3 linked regions of the Beijerinckia sp. 28-YEA-48 genome follow. The protein of the gene in region 1 binds, or shares a complex with, the protein of each later gene. Links are inferred from orthologs where the notes say so. Each region holds a gene or a part of one and is shown in the gene's direction. Other genes may lie near its edges. The genes, in order: dnaN, BLW50_RS03840 and BLW50_RS17810.

What was found.
Region 2: the proteins of dnaN (region 1) and BLW50_RS03840 are in contact, whole or in part, in a solved structure (PDB 1OK7), measured with the Escherichia coli proteins. The link is inferred for Beijerinckia sp. 28-YEA-48 from one-to-one orthologs.
Region 3: the proteins of dnaN (region 1) and BLW50_RS17810 are in contact, whole or in part, in a cryo-EM structure (PDB 8GIZ), measured with the Escherichia coli proteins. The link is inferred for Beijerinckia sp. 28-YEA-48 from one-to-one orthologs.

What each region holds. Positions count from the first base shown.
Region 1 is NZ_FNSI01000001.1:4,376,197-4,382,069, reverse strand. What follows is about bases 1,442-4,414. They hold dnaN (DNA polymerase III subunit beta), read left to right. Parts: upstream 1,442-2,355; coding sequence 2,356-3,474; downstream 3,475-4,414. Other genes in these bases: BLW50_RS20535 (hypothetical protein), read left to right, coding at 3,482-4,393; BLW50_RS20545 (transglycosylase domain-containing protein), read right to left, coding at 1,442-2,086. Also shown: more of BLW50_RS20545, read right to left, coding at 1-1,441; BLW50_RS20525 (fumarate hydratase), read right to left, coding at 4,877-5,873. UniProt on the Escherichia coli protein: Confers DNA tethering and processivity to DNA polymerases and other proteins. Acts as a clamp, forming a ring around DNA (a reaction catalyzed by the clamp-loading complex) which diffuses in an ATP-independent manner freely and bidirectionally along dsDNA.
Region 2 is NZ_FNSI01000001.1:807,694-813,397, forward strand. Bases 1-2,804 are described here. They hold BLW50_RS03840 (DNA polymerase IV), read left to right. Parts: upstream 1-667; coding sequence 668-1,942; downstream 1,943-2,804. Other genes in these bases: BLW50_RS03835 (carboxymuconolactone decarboxylase family protein), read left to right, coding at 1-470; BLW50_RS03845 (AraC family transcriptional regulator), read right to left, coding at 2,282-2,804. Outside these bases: more of BLW50_RS03845, read right to left, coding at 2,805-3,235; BLW50_RS03850 (MFS transporter), read left to right, coding at 3,344-4,540; BLW50_RS03855 (cell envelope integrity EipB family protein), read right to left, coding at 4,630-5,484; BLW50_RS03860 (RidA family protein), read left to right, coding at 5,647-5,704. UniProt on the Escherichia coli protein: Poorly processive, error-prone DNA polymerase involved in translesion repair and untargeted mutagenesis. Copies undamaged DNA at stalled replication forks, which arise in vivo from mismatched or misaligned primer ends.
Region 3 is NZ_FNSI01000001.1:3,786,924-3,792,793, reverse strand. What follows is about bases 1,705-4,674. They hold BLW50_RS17810 (DNA polymerase III subunit gamma/tau), read left to right. Parts: upstream 1,705-2,225; coding sequence 2,226-4,124; downstream 4,125-4,674. Other genes in these bases: recR (recombination mediator RecR), read left to right, coding at 4,461-4,674; BLW50_RS17805 (YbaB/EbfC family nucleoid-associated protein), read left to right, coding at 4,135-4,458; nudC (NAD(+) diphosphatase), read right to left, coding at 1,705-1,746. Also shown: BLW50_RS17825 (glycosyltransferase family 4 protein), read right to left, coding at 1-642; more of nudC, read right to left, coding at 745-1,704; more of recR, read left to right, coding at 4,675-5,066; BLW50_RS17795 (metal-dependent hydrolase family protein), read right to left, coding at 5,125-5,870. UniProt on the Escherichia coli protein: Part of the beta sliding clamp loading complex, which hydrolyzes ATP to load the beta clamp onto primed DNA to form the DNA replication pre-initiation complex.

The sequences.
Region 1 (5,873 bases):
GTATGGAACCTTGCGGCATAGGCGCTGACGGAATCATGCCCGGTGGTGCCGAAGGCGGCGGTAGGGAATCGCGCCAAGAAGCCGATGGCAAGGGCTGCGGCACAGTGTCTTTCAGCGCTTCACGCATGAAGCGGCTCCAGATATCGACAGGCAGATTGCCGCCCGAGGTTTTCTTGGTCGGCGAATTGTCGTCGTTGCCGAGCCACACACCAGTGACGAGACTGCTGGTGTAGCCAACGAACCAGGCGTCGCGATAATCCTGGCTCGTGCCGGTCTTGCCGGCGGCCTGCCAGCCTTTCAGCTCCGCCTTGCGCGCCGTGCCGGTGAGCAGCGTTTCCTGCATCATGCCGTTCATCATCGCCACATATCTGGCATCGATGATCCGTCCGAAGCTCGAGCCCTTGCGTTGATAAAGCAGCTTGCCGGTGGCGGTTTTCACGCGCGTGATCACATGCGGCTGAATGCGAATGCCGCCGTTGGCGAATGGCGCATAGGCCGACACCAGTTCAAGCGGCGTCACTTCCGATGTGCCAAGCGCGATCGAGGCATTCGGCTGCAACTCCGAGACGATGCCCAGGCGCTGCGCCGTGGCGACGACAGCCTTCGGCCCGACTTCCTGCGTCAGGCGCACCGCCACCGTGTTCAACGACAATGCCAGCGCCTGCGTCAGCGTCACCGGACCAAAATATTCGCGCGACGAATTCGACGGCCGCCAACCCTTGATGTTGATCGGCGCGTCGTCACGCACGGTGTCGGGCGTAAGGCCCCGTTCCAGAGCCGTGAGATAGACGAAAGGCTTGAACGCCGAGCCCGGCTGCCGTTTCGCCGCGACCGCGCGGTTAAACTGGCTGTCGGCATAATTGCGTCCGCCGACCAAAGCGCGGATCTGTCCGTTCGGATCGATTGAGACGACGGCGCCTTGCGACACGCCGTAACGGCCGCCGAGTTTATTGATCTCTTCGGTCAGCGCCCGCTCGGCCGAGGACTGCAGCACCGAGCTCAATGTGGTGGTGACGACGATGTCCTGGTCGATCGCGCCGACCGTGTCGTCGAGAATATCCATGACGAAGTCGGCGGCGTAATTGATCGAAGCCGCGCCGGCTTCGCGCGTCACCGTGGCCGGCTTGGCCATCGCGATCCTCGCCATCGCGTCGGTGATCAGGTGTTCCTGCGCCATGGCGGTGATCACCTTGGCGGCGCGATCGGCCGCACCGCTGGGATTACGGTTGGGCGCCAGCCGTGTCGGCGCCACCATCAGGCCCGCGAGCATGGCCGATTCGGACAAGGTGAGCTGGCGCGCGCCATGGCCGAAATATTTCTGCGCCGCGGCCTCGATGCCGTAGGCGCCGGAGCCGAAATAGACGCGGTTGAGATAGAGTTCGAGAATCTGGTTCTTCGAATATTTCTGCTCAAGCCAGATCGACAGGATGGCCTCCTGGATCTTGCGCGACATGGTCCGCTCCTGGGTCAGGAACAGATTTTTGGCGAGCTGCTGGGTCAGCGTCGAGCCGCCCTGCATGCTGCTGCTGCCGGTGGCGTTGCGCAACAGAGCGCGGGAAATCCCTAGGACGTCGATGCCCCAATGGCTGTAGAAGCGGCGATCCTCGATGGCGACGAAGGCATTGGGCACATAGGGCGGCAGGTCGCGAAGATGCGCCGCCGGCCCGCCGGTGTCGCCGCGATTGGCCAGCAGCACGCCGTCTTCGCTGAGAATGGCGATATTCGGCGGCCGCTTCGGCACTGCCAGCTGGTCGATCGGCGGCAATTGCGCCGCATGATAGGCGATCAGGCCGGCCAGCCCGACACAGCCCCAGATGCCGGTGATCAACGTCAGATAGATCAACGTACCGAAGGCTGAACGGCGCTTGCGGCGGCCTTTTTTGGGCGCGGCGCGATCGTTCCCACCGCCGCCGCCACCGATCAGGCCGCTGAGAAAGCCCTTTTTACGCTTGGCCTTGCCCCGCTCTGGGGCCGCTTGTTTGCGGCCGGGTCGCGTCGGCCGATCGGCGGGATCAGCGCGCAATTCTTCGGATCGCCGCTTCGGCGAGTCGAAAACGGGCTCTTTCCTGCTGAAAATACCGCGCATTGCACTCCACGCCCGCCCCGCCGGTCGTTTCTCAAGGGGATCGATGGCAGATCGACCGAGGAAAGCGGCGGCAATGAGAAATTACGGCGTCCGGATTAAGCCCCGGTAAAGCATGGGTGTCTTTACCGCAACGCGGTGGAAAGCTGTTGAAAGTCGGGGCCGCTGTCCACACGGGCTCGAGGCGCGCTTGCACAGGGCCTTGCAAACGGCGACAATTTCAGCCCTTTGGGACAAGCTATTGGGCTGAATATCAGGGAATGGGTCCGGCTATGAAGGTCACGCTGGAGCGCGCAGCGCTTCTGAAATCGCTCGGGCATGTACACAGGGTCGTCGAGCGGCGCAATACGATCCCGATTCTGTCCAACGTGTTGCTGCAGGCAGCCGGCCGATCGCTGCTGCTGAAAGCGACCGATCTTGATCTCGAGATCACCGAAACGGTGGCGGCCGATGTCGGCCAGGCGGGCGCCACGACACTGCCCGCCCACACCCTCTATGACATCGTCCGCAAATTGCCGGACGGCGCTCAGGTGTCGCTGGAACAGTCGGGCGAGGGCGGCCAGCTGCTGCTGCGCTCGGGCCGTTCGCGCTTCACCCTGCAATCGCTGCCCGAGACCGATTTCCCCGATCTCAATGCCGGCGATCTCAGCCACAAATTCGTTCTGCCGGCGGGCGATCTGAAGAAACTGATCGAGAAGACGCAGTTCGCCATCTCGACCGAAGAGACGCGCTACTATCTGAACGGCATCTTCATGCACACCACCGATTCCGGTGGCCACACCATGCTGCGCGCCGTCGCCACCGATGGCCATCGTCTGGCGCGTGTCGAAATGCCGGCGCCGCAAGGCTCGCCGGGCATGCCGGGCGTGATCATTCCGCGCAAGGCCGTGACCGAAGTGCAGAAGTTGATCGAGGATGCCGACAGCGAAATCGGCATCGAAATGTCGACCACCAAGGCGCGCTTCACCTTCGGCAATGTGGTGCTGACGTCGAAACTGATCGACGGCACCTTCCCCGATTATACCCGCGTCATTCCCACCAACAACGACAAGCGCCTCACCGTCGAGCGCGGCTCCTTCGCGCAAGCCGTCGATCGCGTCTCGACGATCTCGTCGGAACGCGGCCGCGCCGTGAAGCTCGCCATCGCCGATGGCAAGCTGACGTTGTCGGTGACCAATCCGGATTCCGGTTCGGCGGTCGAGGAACTCGAAGTCGATTATGATTCGACGGCGATCGATATCGGCTTCAACGCCCGCTATCTGCTCGACATCACCTCGCAGCTCGACAGCGACACGGCCCTGTTCAAACTGGCCGATGCCGGTTCGCCGACCGTGATCCAGGATCGCGACGGCGCCGCGGCGCTCTACGTGCTGATGCCGATGCGCGTGTAGTGGCTACGTGCAAGTTCCGATACAGGCTCGGCCGTGGCTGAAAAAGCTTCTTTGGTCGGGCTTGGCGGCCGTCACGCTCATTGTTGTTGTTTGCGTCTGGACATCGTTCCGCGTCGTTCAAAACGTTCGCGAAATCGCTGGCGCCGATCCCTACTGTATTGAGATTGCCGATGGTGCCGGGGATTATCGGCCGGCACGGACGCTGTTCGATCTTTCCATAGTAAGAATGCGGGCAACGGGGGAGGCTGGGGGACAAAACCAGCACCATGCCGTTCTCATCCTAGGCAGCGGTACGATGCCGTATCTGCGTCACTGGTCCTATTATAAGCACAACTTCGTCGATGGCGTGCTCCACGGTCAACGAACATCGATAACCTGCGTACCGCAGCGCGATTTCGCCGATCGTTTGCCGATCTTATGGCCTCAGAGAATCGACAATGATTACTTTCGCATTCCAGCTCGAGGAGAAGCTTATCGCATTCTTCGCAGCTACTATCCCAAATGGAGCGGTGGCGCCTCTCTTCATTTGAGCATCGTGACCTCAGCGCCCGACTTTGCGCCTCTTCCGGCGCCTTGGTTCGGCTGGGGGCCGCGCGAACGTTGGGATAGCAGCGTCTTTGTCGAGTGGGATACAAGGTGGTTTGCTAACCTAATAGAAAAGGAGGCGTCGGGCAGTGGCGCGGATTCCGTCGTTGAATACGGACTCTCGAAAAGCGGAACTTCCTGGTATTTCACCGGCTCGGATGACGTGAATCCAACCACCGTCAATTGCGGTCCTGTTCGGTGCCAGCATCGCTTTCTAAATAAAGGCAGGCATTTTCATTTCTTTCATCATCGTGACGAACTGTCGAATTGGCAGGCGTTGCAGAAACGCCTTCTTGCTTTGTTCGATTCGTTCGCGGCTGCTGCGGCGAATTAGAGTATTCTCAAGCGAAATGGATGTGGCTCGCTGATAGTAATTGCTGGTCACGAGGCGCTACGGCAGTTTCTGCTCCTGTCATTGCGAGGAGCGTAGCGACGAAGCAATCCAGGGGCGCGTGGTACAAGCCTAAGAAATGCCCGTGGTGCAGACCCGTTGACGTCCAGGTCTTTACATCCTGACTCCTGGATTGCTTCGCTGCGCTCGCAATGAGGGTGAAGGCCGAGGTTTCGGCCAGGACCATAATTCCGCCGCCTCTCCTTTGTACTTTCAGTCTGTTGGCGACGGGTACCACCCCGCTATCCTCTCGGCGGAGGAGGGGGGTATTGGCCAATTCTGAGGAACAACCCCATGCAAGGGGCGTTCTCAGTGTCTTTCCCGACACGCCGCAGGTGTGATCGAAAATCCAGAGCGTGTGCCAGAATCAAAAAGCCGCTGCATCGCAGCGGCTTTTGTCCTATGACGCTATGAGCTGTGACGCCTTCAGCTCAGGTTCAATTCCTTGAAGAAGTCATTGCCCTTGTTGTCGACGACGATGAAGGCCGGGAAATCCTCGACTTCGATGCGCCAGATCGCTTCCATGCCGAGTTCCGGATAGGCGACGGTCTCGACCTTCTTGATGCAATCCTGCGCCAGCCGCGCGGCGGGACCACCGATCGAGCCGAGATAGAAGCCGCCGTGCTTCTTGCAGGCGTCGCGCACGGCCGCCGAGCGATTGCCCTTGGCCAGCATCACCAACGAGCCGCCAGCCGCCTGGAACTGCTCGACGAAAGAGTCCATGCGTCCCGCGGTCGTCGGCCCGAACGAGCCAGACGGCATGCCTTCCGGCGTCTTCGCCGGGCCGGCGTAATAGATCGGATGGTTCTTGAAATAATCCGGCAGCGGCTTGCCGGCATCGAGCAGCTCGCGCAGCTTGGCATGCGCCATGTCGCGCGCCACGATCATCGGTCCGCTCAAGGACAGGCGTGTCTTGATCGGATATTTGTTCAATGTCGCCAGAATCTCAGCCATCGGCTGGTTGAGGTCGATCTTCACCACATCGCCGCCGAGCGTCGCTTCATCGACATGCGGCATGAATTTCGCCGGATCGTGTTCGAGCTGTTCGAGGAACACGCCGTCCTTGGTGATCTTGCCCGTCGCCTGGCGATCGGCCGAGCAGGACACGCCCATGCCGATCGGCAGGGATGCGCCGTGGCGCGGCAGGCGGATGACGCGCACGTCATGGCAGAAATATTTGCCGCCGAACTGCGCGCCGACGCCCAGGCTCTGCGTCAGCTTATGGATTTCTTCTTCCATCGCCAGATCGCGGAAGGCATGGCCGTCATCGCCGCCGCTCGTCGGCAGGCCGTCGAGATAGCGGGTCGAGGCGAGCTTGACGGTCTTCAGGTTCAATTCCGCCGACGTGCCGCCGATGACGATGGCCAGATGATAGGGCGGGCAGGCGGAGGTGCCGAGCGTCAGGATTTTTTCCTTCAGGAAG
Region 2 (5,704 bases), 3.6 Mb from region 1 along the record:
TCGCCGGGCCCGCTGGCATTTGGATGCATGTGCCGGAGTTGTCGCCCCATATCCGGGAAATCAACTGGTACCTGCGCAATCGGATCAGCCTCGATCTGCCCTTGGCGGAGCTCGCCATTCTGGCGACCGTCCGCGAGACCGATGGCGAATTCGAATGGGCTTCCCATGAACCGGCGGCCCTAAAAGCCGGTATCAGCCAGAATGTGGTCGATATCATCAAATATCGCCGGCCGATCGAGGGTGCTTCGCCAAAAGAGGCGATGATCATCAAATTTGCGCGCCAGCTATTGGGCGAGAAGCGGATGCCGCCGGACACCTATGCTGAGGCGCTGAACCTGTTCGGACAAAAGACCCTGGTCGAACTCGTCCTGCTGATGGCCAATTATTCGCAGACATCGGTCATTCTGCGCGCCTTCGATCAGCAATTGCGCCCGGATCTTAAGCCGATGCTGCCGGTGGCGAAGCGTTAGTCGATGACGAGCCTGGCGGGAGCGCCGGGCTTTTGTCATGATCTGTCAGGAGACCCGATCTCGGAGGCCGGGAGGCGGGGGAAATGTCGGGCGGCATTCTTGCCGGTTCTCGCTTTGTCCGCCAATGTCCCAAAGCAAATCGACGCGTCTTCGTGGCGTTTGATGATTCCATCAAAATGCGAAACGCTATGAGCGCCATGGACAACACCCTTTTGTGCCGCGACTGTCACGCAAGAAGCCCGGCGGGCGGCCGGCGTTGCGCGGCTTGTGGTTCGCCGCGCATTCTCGTCCATGACGAATTGGATCAGCTGAGCGTCGCCCATATCGATTGCGACGCTTTCTATGCGGCCGTCGAAAAGCGCGACAATCCGGCGTTGCGCGACGAGCCGTTGATCATCGGCGGCGGCAAGCGCGGTGTGGTGTCGACCTGCTGCTATATCGCGCGAACCTATGGCGTGCGTTCGGCGATGCCGATGTTCAAGGCATTGGCGCTGTGTCCCCATGCCAAAGTCGTGTCTCCCGACATGCAGAAATATGTCGCCGTCGGCCATCAGGTGCGCGAGCTGATGTTGGAATTGACGCCGCTGGTCGAGCCGCTGTCGATCGACGAGGCTTTTCTCGATCTCGGTGGCACCGAGCGCTTGCATCAGGCGAGTGCGGCCGCGGTTCTGGCGCGATTTGCCGGCCGGATCGAACGCGAGATTGGGATCACCGTGTCGGTCGGCCTGTCTTATTGCAAATTCCTGGCGAAAATGGCGTCCGATCTCGACAAGCCGCGTGGCTTCGCCGTGATCGGCGTGGCCGAAGCGAAAGCGTTTCTGGCGGCGCGCCCGGTTTCGGCCATCTGGGGTGTCGGCAAGGTGGCGCAGGAGCGTTTCGAGCGTGAGGGGCTGAAGATGATCAGCGATATCCAGGCGCTCGAGGAAATCGAAATGTTTCGGCGCTTTGGCCCGGAAGGGCGCAGACTGTGGCGGCTCTCGCATGGGCTTGATGATCGCATCGTCTCGCCGGAGCGCGAGCGCAAAAGCGTGTCTGCCGAAACGACATTCGAGGAAGACATATCGGATATTACGACCCTGTCGCGGAAGCTGTTCCTGCTCAGCGAGAAAGTGTCGGCGCGCTTGAAGGCGCAGGAGATTTCCGGCGACAGCCTGACCCTGAAACTGAAGACGGCGGATTTTCGCATTCTGACGCGGGCGCGCATGCTGTCCGAGCCGACGCAACTGGCCGGCCGCATCTTCGAAGGCGCGCGCGATTTGCTCTCCAGGGAACCGCAAGGGCGGCGCTATCGTCTGATCGGGGTTGGTATTTCCAATCTGGTCGAGGGCGCGCAGGCCGATCATGGCGATCTTGAGGATACCCGGGTGGTTCGCGAGAAGGCCGCGGAAACGGCGGTCGACAGTCTGCGCGAGAAGTTCGGCCGTGCTGCCGTCATCAAAGGCATTGTCTTTGGCAAGACCACGCGGCGCTAAGCGCTATCCCGTCATTGCGAGCGCAGCGAAGCAATCCAGGGGTCAAGATGTGGAAATAAAAAATATGCCTGGACCATAGGCATTTCTAGACATCTTATCACACGTTCCTGGATTGCTTCGTCGCTGTGCTCCTCTCAATTGTGCATGTTCACATGCACAATTGAGAGCAATGACGGTACTGCGCTCGGCGATTCCGTCGAATTGTGAAACGCTCTGGCGGGCTTGAAACTCTCCGTTGTCATTCCCGACGCACCGAAGGCACGAGCAGGAATCCAGAGCCACCGCACGAATGCTGAACTTGGTGCTGTCGTAAGTTGGCGCAGCATTTTACCGCTTGCTCTAGACGCTCGCCATGCCCTTTCCACGCCGGGCGCCAGGGGATTGTCCGGTCGAACGTTTGAAAGCCCGGCTGAAGGCGGCCTGCGAAGCATAGCCAAGCCGCTCGGCGACCTTGTCGATCGACATGTGATCACGTTCGAGCCATTGCGCGGCAAGGCGCATGCGCAGGTCCGTGGCGTAACGCAAAGGTGTTTGCCCGACGATGGCTTGGAAGCGTTCGGCGAAGACCGAGCGCGAGGTGCCAGCTTCCGTCGCGAGATCGGCGACGGTCCAGTCACGGCTCGGATTGCGATGGAGAGCGGCGATGGCGCGGCCAAGGCGCGGGTCGTGCAGAGCGACAAACCAGCCGGTGCCGTTGAGACAATTACATTCGATCCAATCGCGCACGATGGAGGCGGCGACGACATCGGCAAGGCGGGCGGTGATGCCGACCGAACCGGCGCGCGGCTGACAGGTTTCCCGTTCCATCGCGTGGAGCATCGGCCTGATTTCGGGTTGCCGGTTCAGCAAATCATCGACCTGCATCACATCGGGCATCTGATCGATGAGGGGACGCATGCCGCCGAGATCAAAGTCCATACAGGCGCTGAAAATCAGCGCGTCGGGATGGTGCCCGGTCTCGTCAAGGCAGGCCGATGTAACGCTGATGTTTTCGCAGAGCGGCTTCGTCGCGAAGCTTTCGACGGGGCGGCTTGGCTCGTCCGGTGCCGAAACGAGATCATGAGGGCCGCCGCGTGGCATGAGCAGGGCGTCGCCGCTGCGCAGGTGGATCAGCTCTGTCCCATGGCCGCGCAGAAACAGGTTGCCGTCCGCCACGAAGTGAAACTGCGCCCGTCCGGCTGTGGTGTTGAAGCGTAGGCCGAACGGCTTGCTCACCTGCGTGCGCCGGTAGGTGACGCCCAGAAGCCGCATGCCCAGCATGATTTCGCTCATCAAGTCATGGGCGGTGTTCATCACGTATCCGGACGAATGATCAATAGTTCCAGATTTTATGGCATATATCGTCCGAGTTGTCGATCCTATTTATGTTGCAACGCAGCGTGAATAGGAGCTGGACGCAAAATGAGTGCGAATGCCGACATCAATATAGAACCTTTTACGGCTGTGCCCAAGCCAGCCGTCTGGGCCGGTGTGATCGCCATGATGCTGGGCGTCACGTCCCTGCTAACGGCGGAATTGCTGCCGGCGAGCGTTCTGACGCCGATGGCGCAGGGCTTGGGCGTGAGTACCGGGGTGGCTGGGCAAGCGGTGACGGCGACCGCTTTTGCCGGCTTGATCGGGGCGCTCCTGAGCGCAACGGTGACGCGCCGCTTCAATCGCAAGCCGGTCTTGCTGGTGTTCTCGCTGCTTTTGATCGTCTCGAACCTTCTGGCGGCGGTCGCACCGAGTATAGAGTTTCTGCTGGCGGCGCGGATCGTGCTCGGACTTGCCATTGGCGGTTTCTGGACCATGGCGGCGGCGACAACGATCCGCATGGTGCCCGAGGCGATGGCGGCGCGTGCCATAGCGATCGTCATGAGCGGCATACCGGCGGCGATGATCATCGCCATCCCTGTCGGCGGCTATTTGAGTGATCTCGTCAATTGGCGCGTTATTTTCGCGCTGGCCGCGGCTCTGGGCGCCTTGGTGCTGGTTTTGCAGATGTTGTTTCTGCCGCGTGTTGCGCCCAAAGGACATGCCAGTCTTGCGGTGTTTGGCGACATCATTTCGCGGCCGGGAATCGGTTTTGGATTTGCGGCGGCGATCTTGGTCTTCACCGGGCACTTCGGTTATTTCACTTATATCCGCCCTTATCTTGAAACCGTGACCACCGTGAACGTTGGCACGATGGCGATAATTCTCTTCGTCTTCGGTGTCGGCAGCTATGTCGGAACATTTGTGAGCGGCGCGGCGGTCGAGCGCAGTCTCAAAGGCACGTTGATCGTGGCGGCATTGGGCATGGGGGTGCTTGGTCTGCTGCTTGCCGCGTTCGGCGGTGCGCTCGCTTTCGATACGGCGATGATCGTGATCTGGGGCGTTCTCTTTGGCGCCGTGCCCGTGGCCTTTACCACGTGGATCACGCGCGCGGTGCCAGACGAGATCGAGAGCGCCACGGGGCTCCTCGTTGCGTTGATCTTTGTCGGTATCGCCGCTGGCGCTGCCGGCGGCGGAGCGATCTTTGATCTGAACGGCGTGCGTGGTGTGTTTCTGGTCGGCGGTCTTGCCTTGCTCGGTGCAGCGGTGCTGGTCGCGACCCGCGTGCAAACCAAGGAAGTGTGAAAAGCCAAGGAAATACGAAAAACAATGTCAGGGGCAGTTTGCTGCCCCTGACAAATTAAGGGCAGGGGCTCTTTAAGGATAAGGGCGCTTTAAGGACAGGGGCTCTCGGGCAGCATTTCCAGTTTCGACATGGTGCCCTTCAGAGCGAAGTCGCCATAGTCGAGAACGAGATCGCTCGAAATGCCATTGTCCCACATCTGGAAGGCCATTTTGTAGCTCGGGTTGGCGTCGGCCTTGGCATTGTCGAAATAGCTGACGTTGGTGCGCCAGCGCGCCATGCCCTTCATCGCCGCCACATCCTTTGTCGGATCGGTGAGCGGCTCCTGCGAGCGATGACCGAAGATGTTCAGCGTGTGATAGACTTTATCGCCGCCGTCGGAGCCGTCGTAGATTTTCATCTCCATCGCCGTTTCTCCGGCCCGCGCCGCGATGATCGAATGCAGCATCTGCGCCGTCGGGAAGGTGACGTCCACGTCGGCATCGGATCGCTTCGGCATGGGCTCTTTGATATTGATCGATAGGGCGCCGTCGCCCGAGCGGGTGGCCTCGCCCTGATTGGTGCTGACGACGCGATCGCCGATCATGTTCTCGATGCGGAAGTTCAGCGTCTTGCCGTCGCCGCTTTCAAAGGTGGTCGAGCGCGTGTCGGTCATGCGCGGCTCGCCTTCGGACGGGGTGATTTCGGTGATCTGGCGAAAGGACACCTCGTAGCCTTTGCAGGCCGATCCGTTGAATTCGTAGACGATGCGACCGCTCACCGCGACCGGGGCCGAACTGCCGTTGCCGCGCAGCAGCGACAATTCGTAGACGGCGAGATGGGGCGACATGCGGACCGTTTGGGCGGCGGTTTCGGCGCTGGCCATCCCGGCACTGGCTTGCAGAAAAACCGCGGCGCCGGCGAAACCTGCGAGCTGGGATAAACGGGCGGAACGATACTGTGTCATTAAGCGCCTCAAAGCAGAATCGATGCCGGATAGGGGTCTCTCATGGCGAAATTAGGGTTTCGGTGGGGGGCTGCAACCGGCATACTCATCAATTCGACGTGCTGTCCGCCAGATGCGCCCGTCGATCCAGAGATTCGTCTAACGATCCGTCGCGAGGTTTCTATGTCTACGGTTGAGGGGCGTCTGAAAGCATTGGGAATTGAGCTGCCGTCGCCGGCCG
Region 3 (5,870 bases), 590 kb from region 1 along the record:
GAACAGGAACCAGGGCCGTGGCAGATCGAACTGCGCCACAGGGCCTTCGGCGAAGAGCTTGGTGTCTATGCCGCGCCGCCAATGCACCATGCGGGCGTAGCCATGGCCGCGCAGTTCGCTGGCAAGCGCCTGCGTCGCGGCCATCGTCGCTGCCGCGCCATTGTGGAACCAGCGCAGAGCCGCATAGCTCCAGCGCTCGGGAATCGGCCAACGCGCCGCGATATATTCGGGATAGCGCGTGTGGAAGCAGGTGGTGAAGGGAATGCGCCGGCGGTGGCAATAGAGCCGCGCCAAAAGGCCGATCGGCCCTTCTGTGGCGATATGGACAATATGCGGTGCGACGGCGGCGATGCGGTGCGGCACGCTGCGCGGCGGCGGCAGGGCCAGGCGGATGGCGGGGTAGGACGGCATCGGGACCGACCGATAGCCCTGCGGCGTCAGTAGATGCAGATCGACGCCCAGCTCCGGTAGCGTCCGTGATAGCCATTCATAAGTGCGCGAAACGCCATTGATCTGTGGCGACCAGGCGTCGGTCACCAAGAGCAGGCGCAGCGGATCGGTGCGATCGGCTGCCTGAATTTGCGGCCGAGGCCGACGTTTGCGCGCCGCCGGATGCCCGGCATCGACGAAAGAGAGCGCCATCCGCAGTTCTCCACCCGGACTTTCCGAGGATCACTACGGCCCCAAGAACATATTCGCACTGCGGTTATGTGACAGTGGGCGACTGGCGTTGCGCGGCTTTGCTTAGACGGCCGGCGTTTTGCCTTCGTGCCAGGCGCGCAGCAGGTGATGGGCGATGGCGATCGGGTGGGGCGCTTCAAAGCCGTCGGGGTGGCTGCGCCGGAGCATCAAATCGACATCCTGTCGGGTGAACCAGCGGCAATCCTCCAGCTCGGTCTGGTCGACGACGATGTCGCGATTGAGCGCCTGCGCCACGCAGCCGATCATCAGCGAGGAGGGGAAGGGCCAGGGCTGCGAGGCGATATAGGCGACGCGGCCGATTCGGATGCCCGATTCCTCCAGGATTTCCCGGCGCACCGCATCCTCGATCGTCTCGCCGGGCTCGAGAAAGCCGGCGAGCGCCGAATACATGCCCTTGCCGAAGCGGCCGGAACGGCCGAGCAGGCAGTCGTCACCGCTCACCGCCAGCATGATCACCACCGGATCGGTGCGCGGAAAATGCTGCGCGCCGCAGGTGGGGCATTCACGCCGCCAGCCGGCGCCGACCACATGGGAGGGCGCGCCGCAATTGCTGCAGAAGCGATGGTGGGCATGCCAATACATGACGCTCTTGGCCTGGCCGAGATAGCCGACTTGGGCTGTGGGCAGCAGGCCCTCGGTGGCGACGGAGCGCAGGTCGCGCACCACCAGGTCGGGCCGGCCGGGAATGATCTGCCGGCGGGTGTCGATGAGCCCGCTGGCGCTCACCGTTTCCTCGATCGTGATGGCGCTGTCGTCGATCATTAGGGCGAAAAGGGCGCGCTCGCCTTCCTTACCAAGCAGCACGGTTTCTCGCGCCGGGCCGATCGCCAGGGCCTCGGCCCGGGTGTGCAGCGGGTCAAGCGTGCCGTCCTGGCTTTTCAGCACCGGCCGGTCACGGCCGATGACGACAAAACGGCTGGTGGGATCGTCGAAAAAGCTGTCGAAAAGGCCCGGTTCATCGCGGCGTTCGGACAGGCGGTCGATGGGGTTGAAGGCATAGCCGGTGGCGGCGGACAATTCCCCGGCGGAGATATGATTTTGCATACGAAAAAGCGCTCGCGATTCTATCGTGGCAGTTTCACCCGCCACCCCGGTGGCGGCAATCGAAACTTGCCTCAAAGCTTGACCAGAAACTGGCCAGATGTGACCCAAGCGCGCGGTGCCGAGACGGAACCTGGGATTCCTTGTTCTGGCGGCTTGCGAAACCGGGCTCGCCCTGCCAAATAAGGGCCGGGAGGTTGGCGGTGGACGTTCCACTCGCCAACCGGGTCAGGTCCGGAAGGAAGCAGCCCTAACGAGATCGGGCGGGTCTCTGTCCAGCCTCCTACTCAAGCAAAATGCGTTTCGAAGAAGCGCATTTTTGCTTTTAGTTATTGTTTTGACGCGTCTTTGTGGCGTTTGATGATGTCAAACCGCAAAGCGCTATGACATTACATTCCGGATAATCCGGCCGTTTCGGCGGAGCAGGGCTCCGAAACAGGCCTGTTCCGCCCGCCTGGCGGCGGGATCGGGTAGCGAGGCTCATGAGCGACGGGCGCGACGAACAGACATCGGGAGCGTCCACGGCGGACGAACCGGGCCTCGGGCTTGATCTTGGCCCAGGGCTTGGCCTTGATCTTGGTGCAGCGCCGGCCGCAGGCCCCACGGGGGCCTATCGGGTGCTGGCTCGCAAATACCGGCCGTCGAGCTTCGACGATCTGATCGGCCAGGAGGCGATGGTTCGCACCCTGACCAATGCCTTCAAACTCAACCGCATTCATCAGGCCTATCTGCTGACCGGCGTGCGCGGTGTCGGCAAGACGACGACGGCGCGTATCCTGGCGCGGGCCTTCAACTACGAACTGCCCGCCAAGGACGGTCATCCGGCCATCGACCGCCCGTCAATCGACATGCCGGAGCTCGGCGCCCACTGCCAGGCGATCATCGAATCGCGCCATGTCGACGTCATCGAGATGGACGCCGCCTCGCACACTGGCGTCGACGACGTGCGCGAAATCATCGAGGGCGCCCGCTATCGCCCGGTGATGGCGCGCTACAAAGTCTATATCATCGACGAAGTGCACATGCTGTCGAAGTCGGCTTTCAACGCGCTGTTGAAGACGCTCGAAGAGCCGCCGGAGCATGTGAAGTTTCTGTTCGCGACGACGGAAAGCGAGAAAGTGCCGGTGACAGTGCGCTCGCGTTGTCAGCGCTTCGATCTGCGCCGCGTCGAATCGGATGTACTGATCGGCCATCTCGGCAAGCTCTGCACGAGCGAGAAGGTCGATATCGACGAACGGGCGCTGTCTCTCATCGCCCGCGCCGCCGAAGGCTCGGTGCGCGATTCCCTGTCGCTGCTCGACCAGGCCATTGCGCACGCCGCCGCCGGCGAGCCGATCAGCGCCCAGAGCATCCGCACCATGCTCGGCACCGGCGATCGCGGCCGCATCATCGACCTGTTCCAGGCGGTGATGAAAGGCGACATCGCCGTCGCTCTCGACGGCCTGAAGGAACTCTACGACCAGGGCGCCGATCCGGCGCTGGTGCTGACCGACCTGGCCGAATTCATCCATTTCGTCACCCGGCTGAAGCTGGCGCCGGAGTCGCGGCTCGACGCCTCGATCGGCCAGGACGAGCGCACCCGTGGCCGCGAGTTCGCCGACACGCTCAGCATCGGCGTGCTCACCCGCGCCTGGCAGATCATTTCCAAGGGGATCATGGATCTCAAGTCGTCGCCGCGCCCCCTGGCCGCCGCCGACATGGTTCTGGTTCGCCTAGCTTACGCGACCGATCTGCCGAGCCCCGAGGATGTGCTGCGCCGGCTGGCCGACAGCCCCAATGAAGGTCCGGCCCCATCTCGCGCCATGGTCAGTAACGGTGGTGGTGGCGGCGGTGGCGCCGTGGCCGTCGCTGGCGGCGCACGACCGATGTTGGCCACATCGTCGCCGGCGCCGCGCGTTCAGGTTCAGGCGAGCACCGCACCGCGCGTGCAGCTCGCCCGTTTCGAGGACGTGGTGGCGCTGGCCCAGATCAACCGCGACATCCAGCTCAAAATGGCGCTCGAGCGCGACGTGCGCCTGGTGCGTTTCGAGCAAGGCTCGATCGAATTCGCTTTGGCGCCGGGCGCTTCGGCGCAGCTTGCCGCCACCCTGTCGCGCAAACTGCAGGATTGGACCGGCCAGCGCTGGATGGCGGTGGTGGTTTCGGCCGAAGGCGCGCCAACTATTCTTGAGCAGCGCGACGCGCGCAAACAGGATCTTCTGGTTGGCGTGCGCGCCGATCCCCTGGTGCGCAGCGTGCTCGAACGTTTTCCCGGCGCCGAAATCGTCGGGGTGAAATCGGCCGAGGACGCCTTGCCGCCGCCCGAGCCGATGCTGCTTGCCGGGCCGAGCGACGATGAAATCGGCTATACTGACGACAGCTACACCGAAGATGATCTTTAAAGGATAAGCCATGAAAGACATCATGGGACTGATGAAACAGGCGCAAGAGATGCAGAGCCGCATGCAAGACATGCAGGCCGAGCTCGAGCGCATCGAGGTTGAAGGACAGTCGGGCGGCGGGTTGGTGAAAGTCACCCTCACCGCCAAGGGCGCCATGAAGGGCATTTCCGTCGATGCGTCCCTGCTCAAGGCCGACGAGAAGGAAATCGTCGAGGATCTGATCCTCGCCGCCCATGAGGATGCGCGCAAGAAAGCCGAGCGCACCATGGAAGAGAAGATGAAATCGGTGACGGCCGGACTGCCGCTGCCGCCCGGCATGAAACTGCCGTTCTAGTCATGGCCGAGCGGGTCGCCGGGCCGGAGATCGAACGTCTGATTCAGCTTCTGGCGCGTCTGCCGGGCCTGGGTCCGCGCTCGGCCCGTCGCGCCGCGCTGCATCTGATCCGCAAGCGCGAGGAATTGCTTGGGCCGCTGGCGGACGCCATGCAGGTCGCCCATCAGCGCGTGCGCACCTGTTCGTCCTGCGGCAATGTCGACACGATCGATCCGTGCACCATCTGCGCCGATCCGCGTCGCGACCCCACAACCATCGTCGTCGTCGAGACCGTCTCCGATCTGTGGGCGTTGGAGCGCTCGGGCGCGGTGCGTTCACGCTATCATGTGCTCGGCGGCACCCTGTCGCCGCTCGATGGCATCGGGCCTGAAGATCTCAACATCGGCATGCTGGTCGAACGCGTCGCCGGTGGCGGCGTCACCGAGGTGATCCTGGCGGTCAATGCCACGGTCGATGGCCAGACGACCGCTCATTACATCACTGACGTCCTCTCCCACACCAACGTCAAGCTGACCCGCCTCGCCCATGGCGTGCCCGTCGGCGGCGAGCTCGACTATCTCGACGAAGGCACGCTCTCGGCCGCCATCCGCCAGCGCACGAGTTTCTGAGTGCGCGATTCAAGGTCCCGCTGCCAGGATAGCAAGCGGGGCCTCATAAGGCCGGCGTTTAGGTCAGAGTATTCTTGTAGATCCGACCATCTTTCATGATAAGCTTCAGGTTCTTTTCGGGATCGGCGAGGAGCTTGATATCGGCGATCGGATCGCCATCGACGAGCAGGATGTCCGCATAAGCACCGGCTTCGATGACACCGATCTTGCCGGGGTAGGGGTTACGCGGTCCCGACATGGCCAGAAGATTGGCGTTACCGCTCGTCGCCATCTGCAAGACTTCGTCGTTGGAGTACCAGCGCGACATCGTCGTCAGGATTGCGCCCTGATTCTTCGTCATCGACGGCTCGAAGAGAATATCGGTACCCCAGGCGGTCTTGAGCTTATATTTCTTAGCGAGGCCATAAGCGGTGTCGGTGCCCGCGAACATGGTCATCTGCTTGGCGCGATTGGCCGAGCCTTCCGGATAGGGATTGGCGTATTCATTTTCGATGAACGCCTGGGAAGAGAACCAGATGCCCTTGTCGGCCATGATCTTCGCCGTCTCTTCGTCCATGAGCTGGCCATGATCGATGCAGCGCACGCCGCCGCGAATGGCAGTCTGAATGGCGCGCGGCGTATAGGCATGCACCGTGACATAAGTGCCCCAGTTCTCGGCCGCGTCGACCGCTGCGCGGAACTCGGCTTCCGTGTATTGGCTGACGTCGATCGGATCGAAATTTGAGGCAACACCGCCGCCGGCGGCGAGCTTGATCTGGCTGGCCCCGAGCATCAATTGTTCGCGCACCCGCTTCAAGACGGCAT